3 regions of the Phocaeicola fibrisolvens genome follow, and region 1 is predicted to be linked to each of the others. Evidence: riboswitches for the same ligand, from Rfam matches in the RefSeq annotation. Region 1 holds a riboswitch; each other region holds the start of a gene.
The links. A riboswitch is a leader RNA that binds a small molecule or an ion and turns the genes downstream of it on or off. The one in region 1 is predicted to bind cobalamin.
Positions count from the first base shown of each region.

Region 2: it holds a riboswitch for cobalamin, as region 1 does, so the genes downstream of both, OCV81_RS00690 (anaerobic ribonucleoside triphosphate reductase) here and OCV81_RS13250 (TonB-dependent receptor) in region 1, are expected to answer to the same signal.
Region 3: it holds a riboswitch for cobalamin, as region 1 does, so the genes downstream of both, OCV81_RS10985 (TonB-dependent receptor plug domain-containing protein) here and OCV81_RS13250 (TonB-dependent receptor) in region 1, are expected to answer to the same signal.

Region 1 covers NZ_JAOQJI010000037.1:13,085-19,489, reverse strand. Annotated here, with positions in the region: gene OCV81_RS13260 (PKD domain-containing protein) at 1-396, opposite strand, end outside; gene OCV81_RS13255 (YncE family protein) at 443-1,594, opposite strand; gene OCV81_RS13250 (TonB-dependent receptor) at 1,600-3,582, opposite strand; cobalamin riboswitch at 3,668-3,868, opposite strand; gene OCV81_RS13245 (ArsR/SmtB family transcription factor) at 3,994-4,317, shown strand; gene OCV81_RS13240 (Hsp20/alpha crystallin family protein) at 5,056-5,493, shown strand; gene OCV81_RS13235 (DnaJ C-terminal domain-containing protein) at 5,581-6,405, shown strand, end outside.
Region 2 covers NZ_JAOQJI010000001.1:183,720-190,124, reverse strand. Annotated here, with positions in the region: gene OCV81_RS00695 (CCA tRNA nucleotidyltransferase) at 1-1,094, shown strand, start outside; cobalamin riboswitch at 1,351-1,536, shown strand; gene OCV81_RS00690 (anaerobic ribonucleoside triphosphate reductase) at 1,539-3,950, shown strand; gene nrdG (anaerobic ribonucleoside-triphosphate reductase activating protein) at 3,966-4,427, shown strand; gene OCV81_RS00680 (S9 family peptidase) at 5,266-6,405, opposite strand, start outside.
Region 3 covers NZ_JAOQJI010000025.1:31,244-37,648, forward strand. Annotated here, with positions in the region: gene OCV81_RS10975 (ABC transporter substrate-binding protein) at 1-999, opposite strand, end outside; gene OCV81_RS10980 (YncE family protein) at 1,005-2,120, opposite strand; gene OCV81_RS10985 (TonB-dependent receptor plug domain-containing protein) at 2,133-4,172, opposite strand; cobalamin riboswitch at 4,233-4,446, opposite strand; gene OCV81_RS10990 (potassium/proton antiporter) at 4,825-6,285, shown strand; gene OCV81_RS10995 (RNA degradosome polyphosphate kinase) at 6,282-6,405, opposite strand, start outside.

The sequences.
Region 1 (6,405 bases):
GGCTGCCGCCGAAGAATTGCCGTTGAAGGCATTGCCCAACACCCGAAAATCCCGGCTGCCCGGCTTGTTCTCGATGGTATGGTCGAAACCGACTACCACATAACCGCCGAAGCCTCCCAGCGAAACCAGTCCCCGCTTGTTGTGCCCGATGAGTTCCAGCACTTTCTGGTTTATGGTTTCCTGCGTGTCGCCCTCCTTAAATTCCGGCAACACATTGACAAACTGCCCCGGACAAGGTACAAATTCCAACACTTTCGTGATGTACGGAGTAGCAGGTACTTCCGGCTCTTTCTCCACCGGGTCCTCTTTCTCGCTGCGACAAGCCGAAAAAAGGCCCCCGCATAGCAGTACCATCCACAGAAGACGGTCTGCCAGATAGATTGTTCTTTTTTTCATATATTATGGTTTTTGTTCATTCTCACAAGGTTTCCTGTTCGTATTCTTAATAGAAGTCTGCCGAAGTAAAGGCAAAATGCGCCGGAATATCCCCGGTACGCACCTTCCATTTCAGCTTTCCTTCGGGAGAGAAACAATACAAATAACCGGGCGTCACGTAGTTGGTGGCATCCGACACGAAAATTTCCTTGGTCTCCGGATTTACCCCAAGCCCGTAAGGAATGCTGATATCCTTCTCCGTGCCGTCCGTGATGAAATTCCGGGGAAGAATCTCCCGTTTTCGGGTGTCGTACAACGTGTACCGGATTTCATTCTTTCCCGACACATAGCTCCATTCCACACTAATCAGGTACAGTTCGTCGCCGTCCATGCACATCTCGCTGGCTGCCACTCCCAACCGGCCGACCACCCGCTGTGCCTCCGGGTCGATGACAAACACGTCCGACTTCGTGCCGTAATAGTCCCCACGGGAACTGACGTAAATCAGTCCGTCGGGCGCCAGCTTCATCCGATGCAGGTTGATGGCCACATCAATGGTATTCACCACCTCGAACGTACCCAAATCGACCACCGACACCGTGCGGTCGTAATTAGGGAAACGGTAACCTCCCGAATTGGCCACATACAGCAGCCCATCCTTGATGACCATCTCCTCCGGCTGGTAGCCCACCACCACCTCCCGGGTGATTTGCAGGGTATTCACATCAAACTCCACAATCTTTCCCGGACGGGCATTGGGGTCAATCTGTACTGGACCAGCATACGAACTCACGTAAGCCTTGTCGCCCGCAAAAACGATGTAGCGGCAGTTGGTGACATTCACACTGCCGATGTGCTGGGCCGTACGCACATCCATCACCTCCACATAGTGCGAACAGTTAATGACCGCATACAGCCGGTTACCATACACCTGCAGGTCGTTGCCCACATCACCCAGTTCCTTCACTACCTCCGGGTTCCGTTCCGGATAAATATTGCGGGTGTAGAAACCGCTCCGGAAATCCAGAAAATCGAGGGTACACTTGTTGCTTCCCATGTTGCCCTCGTTCAGGACAAACATTCCCTTTATCTCATGCGGACTGCCCGGGCGGCTGACGGCCTCACTTTCCGAACGAAGCACCGGAAGATCTTCCCGGCAAGCCAGACACAGGAACAGACAAACCGCCACCCACAGATATCTTAAAAATCTACGTTTCATAAGTCTCAAAAGCTATATTGCACGATACACTTGAAATTGATTCCCGGCATGGGATAACACGTCACCACCTCATACTGCTGGTTGAACAGGTTGTTCACTTCCAGCGTCACCTTCAGCTCACCCGGCCCCCAGTCCAGCCGACGGGCCACCGAGAAGTCACTCGTGTACCACGGCTGCTGGTAATTGACCGGGATATTGGCTTGCGAGGTGTATCGCTCGCCGGTATAAATAAAGCTATAGTTGGTTTCCCATTTTTTCCAGTTGAGGTTGAGCACCGCCGAACCGCTGTGCCAGGGGATATAGGGAATCTGCCCCCCGTAAAACTCTGCCGCAGGGTCGGTAAAATCCTGTGCCTTCTGGTAAGTATAATTCACCCGGGCCGTCAACATCGTATGCCTGCCATACTGCCACACACTCTGCAACGCCGCATCCACACCCCGGATTTCCACCCGTCCCAAGTTGACCATCGTCCAGCGGAAGAAGTTGGAAGTCGGAGTAGCCACAATCTTGTTCTCCACCTCATTGTAGTACGCATCCACCTGCAGCTCCAGGTGACGCAGCCAGCTGCCGGTCCACGACTTGCCGTAAGTGAACCCCACATTAAACTGGTTCGTAAACTCCGGCTTCAAATCCACGTTACCGATAAAAGTATAATACAAATCATTCAGCGTAGGCATCCGGAAAATCCGCTTGTAAAAAGCCCGCAGGTGAAAATCTTCTTTCTGAAAAGGCCGATAGGAAGCAATCAGCGCAGGTGTCCACTCCCGCTTGTGGGGAGCCGCCCTTCCGGAGCCTTCTACCCGCTCCTGCACAAACGTGCCCAGCAGACTGCCCTGCAACTTGAGTCCGTGATAATCCAAGGCCGAAGCCACAGCCACCATTTCCGTATGCCGGCGAGGATAGGCAAAATCCGTCAGGTCGGCATTCAGCAGATTAAACTGGTAATCCGCCGACAGACTGACTTCCCAAAAAGAGGTCAGCACCCAGCGGTTGGCCAAAGAGGCATACCCCTCCTGCTGGTAATAATGATTGTTGGTGTACATCAGCGACTCGTCCTTGTGCGGGTCGGCCAAGTAATGCAAGTAATCATACGCATATTTCACGTGCGCCATCAGGCTGTACCAGTCGGCCACATCCTTCTTGAACGCCCCCTGCGTAAAGAAATTCGTATCCCACTGCCGGTCCTCGTGCGAGAACTTGTTGCGCACAATCGCTCCCGGGTATCCCCGTTCCGAACGATACAAGTACGACTTCGCCCGCCAATAGCCCCGCGGCAGCTTTCCATAAAAGCCCCCTTCCACCCGCAACGCATTCACATCGCCGTTCTGCCGCACGGCAGTGGTGTCATACCCGTCCTGCTTGCGGTAGGAAAATTTGTATTTTCCCGTGGTGTACAAGTATTCCGCACTCCACGACGTGCTCACTTGTTCCGTCAGCTTCCGCTCCCACAACAAGGAAGGATTGGCCAGCCCGAACGAACCCGTCTTGAAAGTCGCCTTGACATGCTGCAATTCTTTTCCGGAAAACACAGGCACCCGAGACTGCAAATAAATGGAACCTGCCGAACCGAAATCCTTGGCCGGCTGGAAAATGGCACTCTTCTGTCCGTTGTACAAGGTGACAGACTCCATGTTGTCGAGCGAGAAACGTCCCAAATCGACCGTCCCGTTCTGGGCATTCCCCAGCTCCACGCCATCGTAGAACACCCCCACATGGTTCGTGCCCATGCTCCGGATGTTGACCGTCTTCAGACCGCCCACGCCGCCATAGTCCTTTATCTGCAAACCCGAGAAATACCTCAGGGCATCTGCCACGCTGTGCGATGACAACCGGCTGAGCTGTTCACCCGCCAGTTGCTGCACGGGTATCACTTCCTTGGGCAACGCACGTACCGTGACCACCACCTCGTCCAAGTGCTGCAAGCTGTCGAGCCTGCTCTGCGCACGAAGAGTCACAGTATTCCCAAGGCATAGAATACCCCCCAGCATGACAGACAGAAACTTCCGTCTACCCATACTTTTTTCCGTACTAATTGAAAATCCAAATCGTTTTAACCACCTAATCCCACGAGCGTGGTTAACATGTATGATGGCAGGTCTTCTGACTTACTCCCCTCCTGGAGCCTTCCCGATTGTGTTCAGTCATCAGTGGCATGAGTCTTTTCCAGCAGGTTGAATGGAGCTTACAGCAGCGGGACTGTTCAGGACTTGCACCTGATTCCCTTTTCATCCGAGGGCCTGAACAGACACTCGGAACCATTCGGAGGCAAAGATAAGACAATTTGACAAATTTTTCTTATAAAACGGACAAAATATTTTATCTTGTTAAAAAACGTTCCTTTTATTGCCTGTCTATCTTATTATTCGTATTTTAGCGAACAATAAATAGAGAAAAAGCTTATGACCGATAAAAAATACACAGAAGAGCAAGAACGGATAGCCCGGTTTGCCAAAGCGATGGGCCATCCTGCCCGCATGGCCATCCTGCAATTCCTGATACAACAGGAGAGCTGTTTCTTCGGCGACATCCACGATGAACTGCCGATAGCCAAGGCCACGGTTTCGCAGCACTTGAAAGAACTGAAAGAAGCCGGACTGATTCAAGGCGAAATCGAGCCACCCAAGGTAAAGTATTGCATCCACAAGGAAAACTGGGCACTGGCTCAGAAGATGTTTACCGACTTCTTCGGACAACCTATCTGCAAGAAAAAGGGCTGCTGCTAAGCAAGCTCTTTTGTACCTTAAATACAAGGCTCCCATCATACAAGCAAAGTCGTCCCCAAAAACAACCTCAACGTGAAACTGACGAAGGCAGACGACCGCATGGGAATCACTTACACGCAAAGCCAAAAACGTCCCGACGAAGAAAGGCTTTCTTTCCGGCATTGTCTACGTTTCCCACCTAGGAAACCTAGGTTTCACTACTGAAAAACATACGGTTCAGCCACGGAAAACGAACGTTTTCAAACTAGGAAACGTAAAAATCTACCGGACGTTTCTCTGAAAGCATCCTGCCATTTCCGGGAAATATCCCTATTCCTTGCACCGCAAAAGCCGGAAAACGGCTGCACATCGGTCTCAATGGCCTGTCGCATGCCACCGGCACATATCAGCCTTCATCGAATCCAAGTTTTGCCACGTCTGCGGCGATATACATGACAATATGTCAACAAAATGGACTTTTTGTCGGTATTCATCTATTTACAGGTGACAATTTGTTACTATTTTCTACACGGTACACAAAAGTCATAATTCCCAGCAAACGAAGCGGAGAATGTAACCATCTTATAATAAGGAAGTTATCAAAAATATTCACAAAAAAGGCAGCTATGGCACCCGTTTGTGGCACAGCCTTTGCAAATAGAGAAGTGAACTTGAACTTCAAGAAGTTGAAAGACCTCAAGGAGCTCGGGTTCAGAAACAAATTGATAATAAAAAAATAAAATATAGGAGATTACAACTATGATGCCGACTAGAAAATATTACAATCAGAACTGGTTACCAAGTATCTTTAATGATTTCTTTGATAACGATTGGATGGTAAAAGCTAACGCTACTGCCCCTGCAATCAATGTAGTGGAAAGCGACAAAGACTACAAGGTAGAAGTTGCAGTTCCGGGAATGACGAAGAACGATTTCAACATCCATCTGGGTGAAGACAACGAACTGGTTATTTCCATGGAAAAGAAGAGCGAAAACAACGAAAAGGACAAAGAAAACAAGAAGTACTTGCGTCGCGAGTTCTCTTACTCAAAATTCCAACAGTCACTCTATTTGCCTGACAATGTAGATAAAGACAAAATCAGTGCAAACGTGGCAGATGGTGTATTGACAATTGATTTGCCGAAGTATTCTGAAGAAGAAAAAGCAAAAGTAAACCGTGTGATTGAGATACATTAATCATAACAATTAATTGAAAAACTCTCGTCTGCACTTCCCTGCGGGCGAGAGTTTTTTATTCTGGAACCCACTAAAAACGATTGATATATGGCATTTATTGATTACTATAAAATATTGGGTGTTGACCGTAATGCCACACAGGATGAAATCAAGCAAGCCTACCGGAAGCTGGCAAAGAAATACCATCCTGACCTGAACAAGGATGACCCATCGGCGGAAGGAAAGTTCCAGCAGGTGAATGAAGCCCATGAAGTATTGAGCGATCCGGAAAAGCGAAAGAAATACGATGAATATGGGGAACACTGGAAACACGCTGATGAATTCAAGCAGGAACGTGAGGCATACAGTCGGGCCCAGCAGGAGAACGGTGGCTCAGGCTACTGGTACTCCATGAATGGCGACGAGTTCAGCGGAGGATTCGGAGGAGCAGGCGCAAGCGGTTTCTCAGACTTCTTCGAACAACTCTTCGGACACAGAAGCGGTGGTCGTGGAGGATACAGCATGCGGGCCAAGGGTGGCGACATAGAGGCCCAGATGCATCTGTCACTCAGTGAAGCATACGTCACCCACAAGCAAACGTTCAGCGTCAACGGTGAGAACATCCGTATCACCGTCCCGGCGGGAGTAGCCGACGGACAGACCATCCGGCTGAAAGGCTATGGAGAGAAGGGCATGAACGGAGCTGAAAACGGTGACTTGTACATCACATTCGTGATTGACAAGGATGCTACTTTTGAACGGGAAGGCGACGACCTTTATACCCACGTGGATGTCGACTTGTACACCGCCGTACTGGGTGGAGAAGTACAGGTAAGAACCATGGACGGTATGGTCCGGCTGAAAGTAAAACCGGGCACACAGAACGGTACGCAGGTACGTCTGAGGGGCAAAGGATTCCCGGTCTACAAACAA
Region 2 (6,405 bases), on a different contig from region 1:
AAGATGACCAGAACCGGAGGGACTTTACCATCAATGCCATGGCGGTCTGTCTGAACAAGGACCGCTACGGAGAGCTGGTGGACCCGTTCGGAGGACTGGATGACCTGAAGGAACGGACCATCCGTACACCGCTCGACCCGGACATCACCTTCAGCGACGACCCGCTGCGCATGATGCGCTGCATCCGCTTTGCCACACAGCTGAATTTCTACATCGACGACGAGACCTTTGCGGCACTGGAACGCAACAAGGACCGCATCAAGATAATCTCCCGCGAACGCATCGCCGACGAACTAAACAAGATACTCTTGTCGCCGGTTCCGTCGAAAGGGTTTATCGACCTGGACCGCTGCGGACTGCTGGAACTGATTTTCCCGGAACTGGTGGCTCTGCAAGGAGTGGAAGTACGCAACGGACGCGGGCACAAGGATAATTTCTACCATACCCTGGAAGTGGTGGACAACATCTCCAAAGTGACCAATGACCTGTGGCTGCGCTGGGCGACCCTGCTCCACGACATCGGCAAACCGAGAACGAAACGCTGGGAACCCAAGGCGGGATGGACTTTCCACAATCATAATTTCATCGGGGAAAAGATGATTCCGGAAATTTTCCGCAAAATGAAACTCCCGATGAACGAAAAGATGAAATACGTGCAGAAGCTCGTGGGACTGCACATGCGCCCCATCGTCATTGCCGACGAGGAAGTGACCGATTCAGCGGTCCGCCGTCTGCTGTTTGAGGCCGGCGACGACATCGACGACCTGATGATGCTCTGCGAGGCCGACATCACCTCGAAGAACGAAGCCCGCAAACAGCGCTTCCTGGACAATTTCAAGCTGGTGCGCCAGAAACTGAAGGATTTGGAAGAGAAAGACCGTATCCGGAACTTCCAGCCGCCGGTAGACGGGGCTGAAATCATGCACGTGTTCAACCTCCAGCCTTGCCGTGAAATCGGCAGCCTGAAAAGTTCCATCAAGGACGCCATTCTCGACGGGGTGATTCCGAACGAACACGATGCGGCCTTCGACTTTATGCTGAAGAAAGCGGAGCAGATGGGCCTGAAACCGGTCAACCTGCCTGAAAAGAAATAATCTGCCCATCTCTCACAACCCCCGTATGCTGGCTGCTGCCGGAGGTTGTGAGAGACTTTTTCTTCTCCTATTTCCTTCCTCTCTTAAACTAAGGAATAATCCGGAAGTTTCCAATATTCAAAAACCTGTATAAATTACAGTTTACCAAAATACACATCCACAGTATGCTGTAGACCTAATTTACGCTGGAAAAGTTCTCCAAATTTAGAGACTCATCTAAATTCTCATTTTTTATTTTCCTCCCAAACGTCTATCTTTGTCTCACTTTTCCGAAGGTAACTTAACCGTTTCAAAAGGGAATGCCGTGCAAATCGGCGACAGTACCTGCTGCTGTGATTCTTGTGGAAACCGTGACACGCTCTGCAAGCCACTGTGAGCCCACTCATGGGAAGGCGTCTACGGCGAGAGATCAGTCAGAAGACCTGCCCGGGAAAGCCTAAATTTATGTCTCACTCTTTAATTTACAGAAAAATGAATCTGACAGAAATCCGTATCATCAAGCGCGACGGAAAGCAGGAGAACTTTTCGGCCGCCAAAATCACCAATGCCATCGGTAAAGCGTTCAAGGCAACCGGCATCGACTTCCAGGAGGAGGAAATAGAAGGTATCACCCGGCAGGTAGTGTCGCATTTCACCCAACAGACCATCGGGGTGGAAGATATCCAGGACCTCGTGGAAAACGAACTGATGAAGGTACAGCCGGAGGTGGCCAAGAAATACATTATCTACCGCCAGTGGCGTAACACTGAACGGGAGCGTAAGACGCGTATCAAGCACATCATGGACGGCATCGTGGCCATCGACAAGAACGATGTGAACCTGAGCAACGCCAACATGTCGAGTCATACGCCGGCCGGACAGATGATGACGTTCGCTTCTGAAATCACCAAGGATTACACCTACAAATATTTGCTACCCAAGCAGTATGCCGAGGCACACCAGCTGGGCGACATCCACATTCACGACCTAGATTATTACCCCACTAAAACGACGACTTGTATCCAGTACGACCTGGACGACCTATTCGAACGGGGTTTCCATACCAAAAACGGCAGCATCCGTACGCCGCAGTCCATCCAGAGCTATGCTACCCTGTCCACCATCATCTTCCAGACCAACCAGAACGAACAGCATGGAGGACAGGCTATTCCGGCCTTCGACTTCTTCATGGCCAAAGGGGTACTGAAGAGTTTCCAGAAAATCCTGGCCACACTCCTCAGCTTGTTGTTCGACCTCAAGGGAATAGAAACCGACGAAAAAGAAATCCTCAAAGGCATACGTACGCATTTCCAGGGCATCGAAGCCGGAGAAGAAACACGTACTACTTACCTCAGCTTTCTGGCAAACCAAGGCCTTACGCTGACACAGGAAGAACTGGACTACGCGTTGCGCAAGACGCTGACACAGACCCGCAAAGACACGCACCAAGCCATGGAAGGTTTCATCCACAACCTGAACACTATGCATTCCCGCGGAGGAAACCAGGTGGTTTTCAGTTCCATCAATTACGGTACCGACACCTCGGCTGAGGGAAGAATGGTCATTCAGGAACTGTTGAAAGCCACCATCGAAGGCTTGGGCAACCACGGAGAGGTACCGGTGTTCCCGATTCAGATTTTCAAGGTCAAAAACGGGGTGACTTATTCCGATGCCGACTACCAGCTGGCCATGCAGGACTTTGAAGCGGCCCTTGAAGGAAAGGTGACTTTCGAATGTCCGAACTTCGACCTCTTCCTGCAGGCTTGCCGCACCACGGCCAAGGCGTTGTTCCCGAACTTCATGTTCCTGGACACCCCTTTCAACACGCACGAGAAATGGCGGGCCGACGACCCGAAACGCTACCGCTACGAGCTGGCGACCATGGGATGCCGTACCCGTGTGTTCGAGAACCTGCACGGAGAAAAGACCTCACTGGGACGAGGCAATCTTTCTTTCACGACCATGAACCTGCCGCGACTGGCCATCGAAGCGCATCGCAAAGCGGAAGCTTTTGTGGACGAAACTCCAGAAAATCGTCTAGAAAAAGCCAAGGAATTCTTCCTCCAGTCGGTTCACTCCATGGCGGAATTCATTGCCGAGCAATTATACACCCGCTACCAATACCAGCGTACGGCCCTCGCCCGGCAGTTCCCGTTCATGATGGGCAACAACGTATGGAAAGGCGGTGCACAGCGTCATCCGAATGAGGAGGTGGGCGACGTGCTGAACCAGGGTACCTTGGGCATCGGCTTCATCGGAGGGCACAACGCCATGGTGGCACTCTACGGACAGGGACACGGGCATAATCCGAAAGCCTGGGAAACGCTCTATGCAGCCGTAGAAGAAATGAACAAAGTAGCGGAGGCTTATAAGCAGAAATACGGTTTGAACTATTCCGTGCTGGCTACCCCGGCAGAAGGACTTTCCGGCCGTTTCACCCGGATGGACAAACGAAAATACGGCCTCATCGAAGGAGTGAACGACCGCGACTACTATGTCAATTCGTTCCATGTGGACGTGAAGGAGCCGATTACGATTGTAGAGAAAATCAAGCGGGAAGCTCCTTTCCATGCCCTGACCAGAGGCGGCCACATCACCTACGTGGAACTGGATGGAGAAGCGCAGAAGAACGTGAAGGCCATCGCCAAGATTGTCAAGGTGATGCACGACGAACAGATTGGCTACGGCTCCATCAACCATCCAGTAGACACCTGCCACGACTGCGGTTACAAGGGAGTTATCTACAGCCGCTGCCCGGTATGTAACGGGGAGAACATCCTGCGCATGCGCCGCATCACAGGTTACCTGACAGGCGACCTCAACAGTTGGAACTCGGCCAAGCGGGCGGAAGAGCGTGACCGTGTAAAGCATGCATAACCCTTTTTACGAGTGATGTTACATTATTTATATACATATCCAGAAACCATTGTCGACGGAGAGGGCATCCGGTATTCCATCTACCTGGCCGGATGCAGCCACCGTTGCAAGGGCTGTCACAACCCGGAATCCTGGAACCCTCGGGCCGGGAAACCACTCACACCGGAAGTACTGGAGCAGATGATTCAGGAAATCAATGCCAATCCGTTGCTCGACGGAGTGACTTTCTCGGGAGGAGACCCTTTCTACAACCCGAAAGAGTTTCTCCCGGTACTGAAAGCCATCAGCCAGCGCACAGGAATGCACATCTGGTGCTATACGGGCTACACCTACGAACAGCTCCTTCAGGACCCGGAACGCAAAGAACTCCTCCCCTACATCCATGTGCTGGTGGACGGTCCTTTCATCGAGTCGCTCTATTCTCCTTTTCTCGACTTTTGTGGAAGCAGCAACCAGCGGATTCTTAAACTCAAATAAAGACTTACCCACATTTTTGACACATGCCGCATTTTTAGTTCATAAATTCGCAACTAAAAATGTGGCATTCATTTTATCACTTTCTTCCTATTTCTCATTCGTTACCGTGCACAAAAATCACCGTTCTCGCACACGGGATTCCGTTTCCGCACACAAATGGCAAAATATGCCTTTTCTTGATTTATATCATGAAAACAACTATTTATTAAAAAAAGAATGTACTACTTCTTGCAGTCAATAAAAAAAGATTTACCTTTGCAGTGTGGTTGTGAAACCGATAGGTAAAAAGAAAAAAGAAATATATAAGGTATTAGAGAGACTAAAAAGGTAAAAAGCAATTTATTTAAGGTATTAGCTAGACTATTAAGGTATTAGATTATTTTTAAGTACAGGTATTAGATTTTAAAGGTAAAAGTTTTCAGGAATTAGGTTTGAGAAGGTATTGGAATATCTTCTGGTAAAAAGAAAAGGTAGAAAGGATAACAAAGACACAAAAATTAAGAAGATGAAAAGAACCCTTAAATGGGGGTTCTTTAGGAAGGCAGCGGAGGTTCGATGAGCTCTCGCTTTTTTTGTATCCATACGTCAACTATTGGAAGGACAAACACTCACCATCCATCCTCGCAAAACAATGTTTCTCCCTACATCCCCGGTTTTCATGATTCAACGTAGAAACCTGAGGGGTTCGCTGATTAAGCATAAAATTTAGCAAGCCTGAACAAAAAGAAAGCCTTATTCTTTATTCCATTCACACAAATAGGAAAGTATCCACAAAAAAAACAGCGGAATGACTCCCAAAGCCCTCCCGCTGTATAAAGTTATCTCACATAATGAAGAGTTATCGCTGGGGAATATCCACCGAATCCTCCTGCTTTCCTTTCAGGTATTTCGAGAAGAAATCCACCATGCGCCAGTAGAAATATTCATCCATGTCGCCGAAACCGTGGCGCTGGCCCGGCAGAATCAGCATGTCAAAACGTTTGTTGGCCCGAATCAGGGCATTGACCACACGAATGGTATTTCCCGGATGCACATTGTTGTCGATATCGCCGTGTACCAGCATCAGGTGGCCCTTCAACTGTTTCACAATCTCTGGATTGGTAGCAATCTTATAGGCAAACGTCGTATCTCCCTTCTCAGAGATTTCTTCCTTCACGCCATGATGGGTCTCACTCCACCAGCGGTTGTAGATACGGTTGTCATGATTACCTGCACATGATACGGCAGCCTTGTAGAAATCCGGATACTGACAGATGGCCGCAGTCGACATGAATCCGCCTCCGGAATGTCCGTGGATACCTACCCGTGTGATATCGATAAAAGGATAACGCGCTGCCAGCTGCTCCACAGCCGCCTTATGGTCGGCCAACGGATAATCACGCATATTGCCGTAACCATAGTTGTGATACCACTTGGAACGACTAGGATGACCGCCACGCTGTCCGACGGTAATCACGATAAATCCGGCCTGTGCCAAGCGGTCGGTACGCACACTCATCCGTCGGAACGGATAATCCACGGCTTCTACCTGCGGACCCGGATAGACATAGTCAATAATCGGGTAAACCTTGGTAGAATCGAAATCAAACGGCTTGTACATTATACCGTACAAATCGGTCACTCCATCGGCTGCTTTTACTTTAAACGGCTCCGGGAACTGGTAACCAGCTGCTTTCAAAGAAGAAAAATCGCTTTCCTGTATCGTCATCACCTTGTTGCCGTTACGGTCCAGCAGGTCCGCACAAGGGATGGTGTTGGCACGCGAATAATTATCCACGAAGAAACGGGCTTCATCGTCCATCTCCACATCGTGGAAGAACTCCCCGTGTGTCAGCTGTTTCAATCCACTGCCGTTCACATTCACCTTGTAGAAATGCTCGTAATACGGATTCTCGCCTTTCTCACGTCCGTTGGCTACAAAATATACGGTACGAGTAGCCTCGTCCACCTTCACCACACGTTCTACGTGCCAAGGGCC
Region 3 (6,405 bases), on a different contig from region 1:
TCCGTAAATCCGACGTTCCCGAAATGCCTTGAAGCGGGCATACAACGAATAGTCTTTCTGCAATTCCCGATAAGTTTTGTCGTGCGACTGGTTGTACTTTATCAGCCAGAAATCTGCATTTTCTCCTTTGTCGAACACTGTTTCAAAAGCCATGGGCACCGAACCACTGTTCGGCAATGCAGCAAAGACATAGGCTGCCCCGGCATCCGCATACAAACATCCCGTCGTGCTCTGCCCACCGGCGATATACCAGGCAGAACCGTATTTCAAGTCACTCAATACCGTAGGATGAAAGGTTGCTTTGGCAGCCAAAGCCTTCACCGCCAAGTATTCCTTTTCTATCTGTGCAAAAAGGGAATCACCTTTCTGCGCCTGCCCCACCAGCAAGCCATAAAAGCGCAGCCATTCGGCACGGCCCAACGGAGAAGTCTCCATATAGTCCGCACATTCTATCACAGGCACGCCCAGCTTCCCTACCCGTCCGTAACCGCCACTGTTTTCAAACGGAGAAAGCAGGATGGCATCCGGATGCAGGTCAATGATTTTTTCGATATCCGGATTCATACTGTTTCCACAGTCTACCACTGTACCCTTCCGGCATCCGTCCTGTATTTCCGGCATCTTGAAATATTCCAGGTTGCAGACGCCCTTGATACTCTTTTCGCAACCCAGCTCCTTCAGCACACTTCCATGTACCACCGAATAAACTACTGCCTGTCCCAAAGGCACACGCACCACGGTACCTTCCGGCAGATTTTCCGGCACCGGCCGTGTCTTGTCCGTCAGCAGGTAGGTATGCAGCGTTTTCAGCGTATCCCATGGATTACGGATAGAAACCATCGTATAATCCGGAAACTTCACCACCGACAAGTTGGTGGCATACTTCATTTTCAGGGTATCTCCTCCCTCCTGAACAGAAGAAGTCTTGCTTCCTCCGCCACAGGCAAAGAGAAGCAAGACTAAAGTTACTATATGGGCAGATAGTAAGATTTGTTTCATAAAACTCAATCAATAAAAACGATGGTTTTCGGGTTCTGGCCGCCGCAATCAAACTTTTCGATAAAATTTCCGTTACGGTCAAAGCGGTACATCGTACCATCTGAATTTGAATAGAAAGTCACGCCAATGTAAATGTCTCCATTCTCGTCGTCCACACTCATCATATACACACTTGAAGTGGCTAGTTCAGCGGGTGCATTTTTCAAAAAAGAAGACGAATTGACAGTAGCCGTCTTCACATCATAAGAGAAGAAAGTATTGGTCGTGCTCGTATGGGGCCAATTCGAATAATCCGTTTCCGAATTTACGAAATAGACCATATCATCGCCTACGGTCATATTGGTAGCCACTCCCAATGAAGTGGATTTATAATTGTCTTTCGGATCAATCATCTGAGCAGAATATCCCTTGTCAGCATAATTTCCCCAAGAAATCAGAAAAATCTTTCCATCCTCTTCCAACACCTGATTCGGATTGATATCTACTGTCAACGTAGTTTCCAATTGCATGGTAGCCTCATTGATGACAAACAAATCTGTATGATACTGATATCCTGCATCATTCTTAGTATAGGAATTAGCTACATACAGCTTGCCGTCACATTCTGCAATACCTTCCAGATTAGCTCCTCCCTTGAATGTAGCCACAACTTGTAAAGTATTTGCATCCAGTTTCGTAACCTGTCCACCATATTGTGTCATATAAATGTAGCCATTTTCAGCTGCCAGGTAACGAGGATCACCTTCCGAGGCAGGAATCTCATAACGCTGCTTTTCCACTCCAGCCGTATTCATTCGAATCAGGTACCTGGAACCGGAAATGATAGCATAAAGGTCATTGTTATATTCAATCATGGTCTGACCGGTATCCCCTAACTTAGCCTGATTCTGCGTATAAAAAATATCCTTGATAAAATCGGCATCCTTATCCGGTGCATAAAAAGACAAGGTCGCGTTATTCGCCCCCTGCGTTCCTTCGTTCAAAATAAATGCCCGGTGTGCAGGAAGGGTTACTTGTGAGCCACTGTCATCAAATAACTCCTCATCTTCACTACAAGCTGCCAATGAAGCCCCCAATGCCACCGTGCAGCACAAACTGAAAAATAACTTTCTAAATTGCATAATTATTTAAAATTAAAAATGAATAGCAGCTGTCAGTTTCCATGAACGTCCCGGCATCGGATAATACTTTATCACCTCGTATTGCTCATTCATGAAATTAATCAAATCGGCCTGCAATCTCAGCCTACATGTAGAGAATGAAAACTGCCGGGAAAGCGTCAACGTCTGCTCCACATAGCCTTCAATTTCATTTTCCGGAATATTCTGTGAGAAATAATATCTTTTTCCAACTCCAATCACACTATACCCCAGTTTCACCCAAGGAGTCTCCAAAATCACGGAACCATTGCCATTGTGTTCCGGCGTGTAAGGCAACTGGTCTTTGTAGCTCTTGGAAGTCGGGTCTGTCAAATCAATCGCTTTCTGCCAGGTATAACTGCCCGACACATCGGCTCTGAATCCACTTCCCAACGGAATTCCCATGGAAAGCGTGACATCCGCTCCCCATACATGCGCTTTTCCATAATTGGCCATCTTCCATACATAAGTGGAAGGAAAAGCCACAATCTTGTCTGTCACCTGATTGAAATAGACATCTCCCGTAAATGTCAGATAATCCCAAATTGCATTCTTTTTCGCTCCCCATGTCACGCCCACATTATATTCCTTGGCTTTTTCCGGACGAAGGGAACGGTTTCCCAGCCGATAATAATACAAGTCATTGAAGGTCGGCGTACGGAATGTACTTTTATACATCGCACGCAGAAAAAAATCCTGCTCGCTGAAAGGCTTCCAATTCACCGAAAAAGAAGGAGACAGTTTCTTCAGATCCGCGGGTTTTTCTCCACTCTCTACATGCTCATTGAGGTAGGTGTTGACTAAGGAAGCATCCATCTGTACGCTCCCCCATTGATAACGGGCATGCAAGGCTGTCAGCGAAGTCAGACGGGTAGGAAACGGGCAATCCGGCAGATTACTATCGAGGGTATTCACCGCCAAATCCTGTGCCAATGACAAGGAAAAGCCTGCGAAGAGCTGATACAAAACCGCTCCCGATACATAATATTCATGCTGGGTATAATGGTCGGTAGACACCCCTCCCTCATACTGTACTCCCTTATCCTGGTATTTGTTCCACGCATAATTGTATTTTGCCTGCACCTGCAACGACCATTTCTCGGAAATCTTGTCCTGATACTTGGCCTGCACAAACGCATTCTTGTCCCACAAGCGTTCATTCGAAACCGGGTTATAGAAAATCACAGCCCCCGGAAGTCCTCGTTCCGATTGGTAATAATAAGCCTTGACACTCAGTTTCTGATTCTCCTGGAAGTCATGAAACAAGTTCCACTCCGTGTGCCAGGAATTTACCTCTGAATTGCTTCTTTTTTCAGTCTGCGTATATTTCCCGTTTTTCAACAGAAAAGGATACTGTCCGTCCGACCGTAAATAATCCCCGTCGACCGACAATACCGTCCGCTTACCCAACTGCTGTCCATAACGAAAATAAGGATTGACCAGCCCGAAAGAGCCTCCCTTTGCCTGAAACAGCAACTGCCATTTCCGGTCTCCCAGAAACTCCGGACGCGAAGTCTCTATGTTCAATACACCAGCCGACGCATACAACCGGGCCGATTGAAGCATATCTTCATTCTGCCCTACGCTCAACGACAAAGACTGTACATTATCCAACGAAAAACGTCCGATATCTATCTGTCCCGCCTGACAGTTACTGACAGCCACCCCATCATAGCTGATGGCCGTATGGGCCGCTCCCATGTTACGGACAGAAACCGTTTTCAGTCCTCCCGTACCCCCATAATCACGCACATCCGTTCCCGCAAAGCGACGGACCGCATCGGCCATGTTCTGGATTCCCAAATCGTCCATTATGTCTTTTCCCAAACGTTGTACCGGAACCACGGAGGAGATTTTATTCGTCGCCCTCCGTACACTCACCGTCACATCCGGAATCTGATGCACTTTTCCCGTAATGCTGTCCGAATCGGTCTGTTGCGCAAAAACACTGCCCTCTCCTGCAAGGACACACAGACACACGAGTATAAAAAAACGATAGCCGACTACAAAGGCCGGTTCATTCCATCTTTTCATCCAAAATTCTAATTGTAATTCTACATTACGCACGTTCTTGCCATCCTTTCCTCGAGAATGCAAGCATGACTTTGTTTTGCAGGTCTTCTGACTTACTCCCGTTTGTCTTGCCTTCCCATCTTTCATTGAAAGACAGTGGCCTGGTAGTCGGTAGACAAACGTCGAAACGCTGGAGTTCACAGCAGCGGGACTGTCCGGGATTTTCACCCGATTCCCTTTTCATCCGTGATTTCGCCAAACGGAAATCCAAACGGAACAAAACATTGCAAATATACGGTTTTCTTGAAAAACAAGAATAAATTTCTACAAAATTATAGGACAATCCTTTTCTTCCTTACACATTCTTTGAAACTCCCTCAGATATTCTTCAAAACACTTCCATAAATTCTCTGTTCCACTGTTTGGTTTTTGTATTTCACACTGTGAAATATATATCCCACACTGTGGTTTTTATATCCCACACTGTGGGACAGAGAAAATATCCAGTAATTTCCATTTTTACACAAGGATGTCTGAAAAAAATGATAAGGACGAACCAAAATAAAAAATCCACAAAAATTTTCATGAAAAGCCCTTATCTACAAAACATTTTCTTACCTTCGGACATTAATATTTACACAAACCTTTACTTTTATTAATCACTTAAGGCATTATGATTTTTACGGCAGAAAATATTTTGATGATTGGGTCAATCCTGATTTTTTCCAGTATTCTTATCAGCAAGACCGGATACCGGTTTGGAATCCCTACCCTCTTACTCTTTCTGGTGGTGGGAATGCTTTTCGGAAGCGACGGATTGGGATTGCAGTTCAACAGTGCTTCGGATGCACAGTTTATTGGTATGATGGCATTGAGCATCATCCTTTTTTCCGGAGGTATGGACACGAAATACGGCGACATCAAGCCGGTACTCACTCCGGGAATTGTTCTGTCGACTGCCGGCGTCCTGCTCACCACCTTGCTGACTGGTGTGTTCATCTTTTATATTTCCGACTGGAACCAGACCAACATCGAGCTGACCTTGCTCACATCCCTGCTGCTGGCCGCCACCATGTCGTCTACCGACTCGGCGTCTGTGTTCAACCTGCTCCGTTCGCAGCGGATGAACCTGAAGCAGCATCTCCGCCCGATGCTGGAATTGGAAAGTGGAAGTAACGACCCGATGGCCTACATGCTGACCATCGTACTGATACAAGTCATCTCCAGCGGAAGCCATCCCGACTTTCTGCTCATCACGAAAGATTTGCTGGTACAGTTCTTTTTCGGAGGGGTCATCGGTTATGCCATGGGACGCTTCAGCGTATGGCTCATCAACCGCATCAACCTGTCGAACAGTTCTCTCTACTCCATCCTTCTGCTCAGTCTGGTCTTCATCACCTTTACCATTACCGACCAGCTGAAGGGAAATGCCTACCTGGCTGTGTACATCATGGGCGTGATTCTGGGAAACACCAAACTGGCTTTCCGGAAAGAAATCAATACGTTCATGAGTGGACTGACCTGGCTCTTCCAGATTATCATGTTCCTCACGTTGGGATTGCTGGTCAACCCGCACGAAATGCTCGACCTGGCCGCAGTGGCCTTGCTGATTGGTGCCTTCATGATTATCGTGGCACGTCCGCTCAGCGTATTCCTCTGCCTGCTTCCATTCCGGAACATCACCGCCAAAGGCAAATTGTTTGTCTCATGGGTCGGGTTGAGAGGAGCTACCCCCATCATTTTCGCCACCTACCCCGTACTGGCCGAAATCGAGGGTTCCCAACAGCTGTTCAACATTGTCTTTTTCATCACCCTCGTGTCACTGGTCATTCAGGGAATGACCATCACGAAGGCCGCCAAACTGCTACACTTAGACTTGCCGGCTCCCAAGGAAGGCAATGAATTTGGAGTGGAACTGCCAGACGAAATCGACACCCGCCTGAACGACCTCACCCTGACACCGGAAATGCTGGCCACCCAGAACAAGCTGGCCGACATGCAGATTCCGAAAGGTACGCTGGTCATGCTGGTGAAACGCGGCAGTGAGTTTCTCATCCCCAACGGGCAAATGGAACTGAAGCCGGGAGACAAGCTGCTGCTCATTTCCGAAAACGAACACAAGCCGGCTGATTAATCCTCAGCCAGCTTGCGTTTCAAGTATTCATAAAAATCATATTGTGCCCGCACGTCGTCATTCCCCGGTTTCCGTTTAAAGACATTCTGCAAATGATTGTCCACCCAGCAAGCCTTCCGG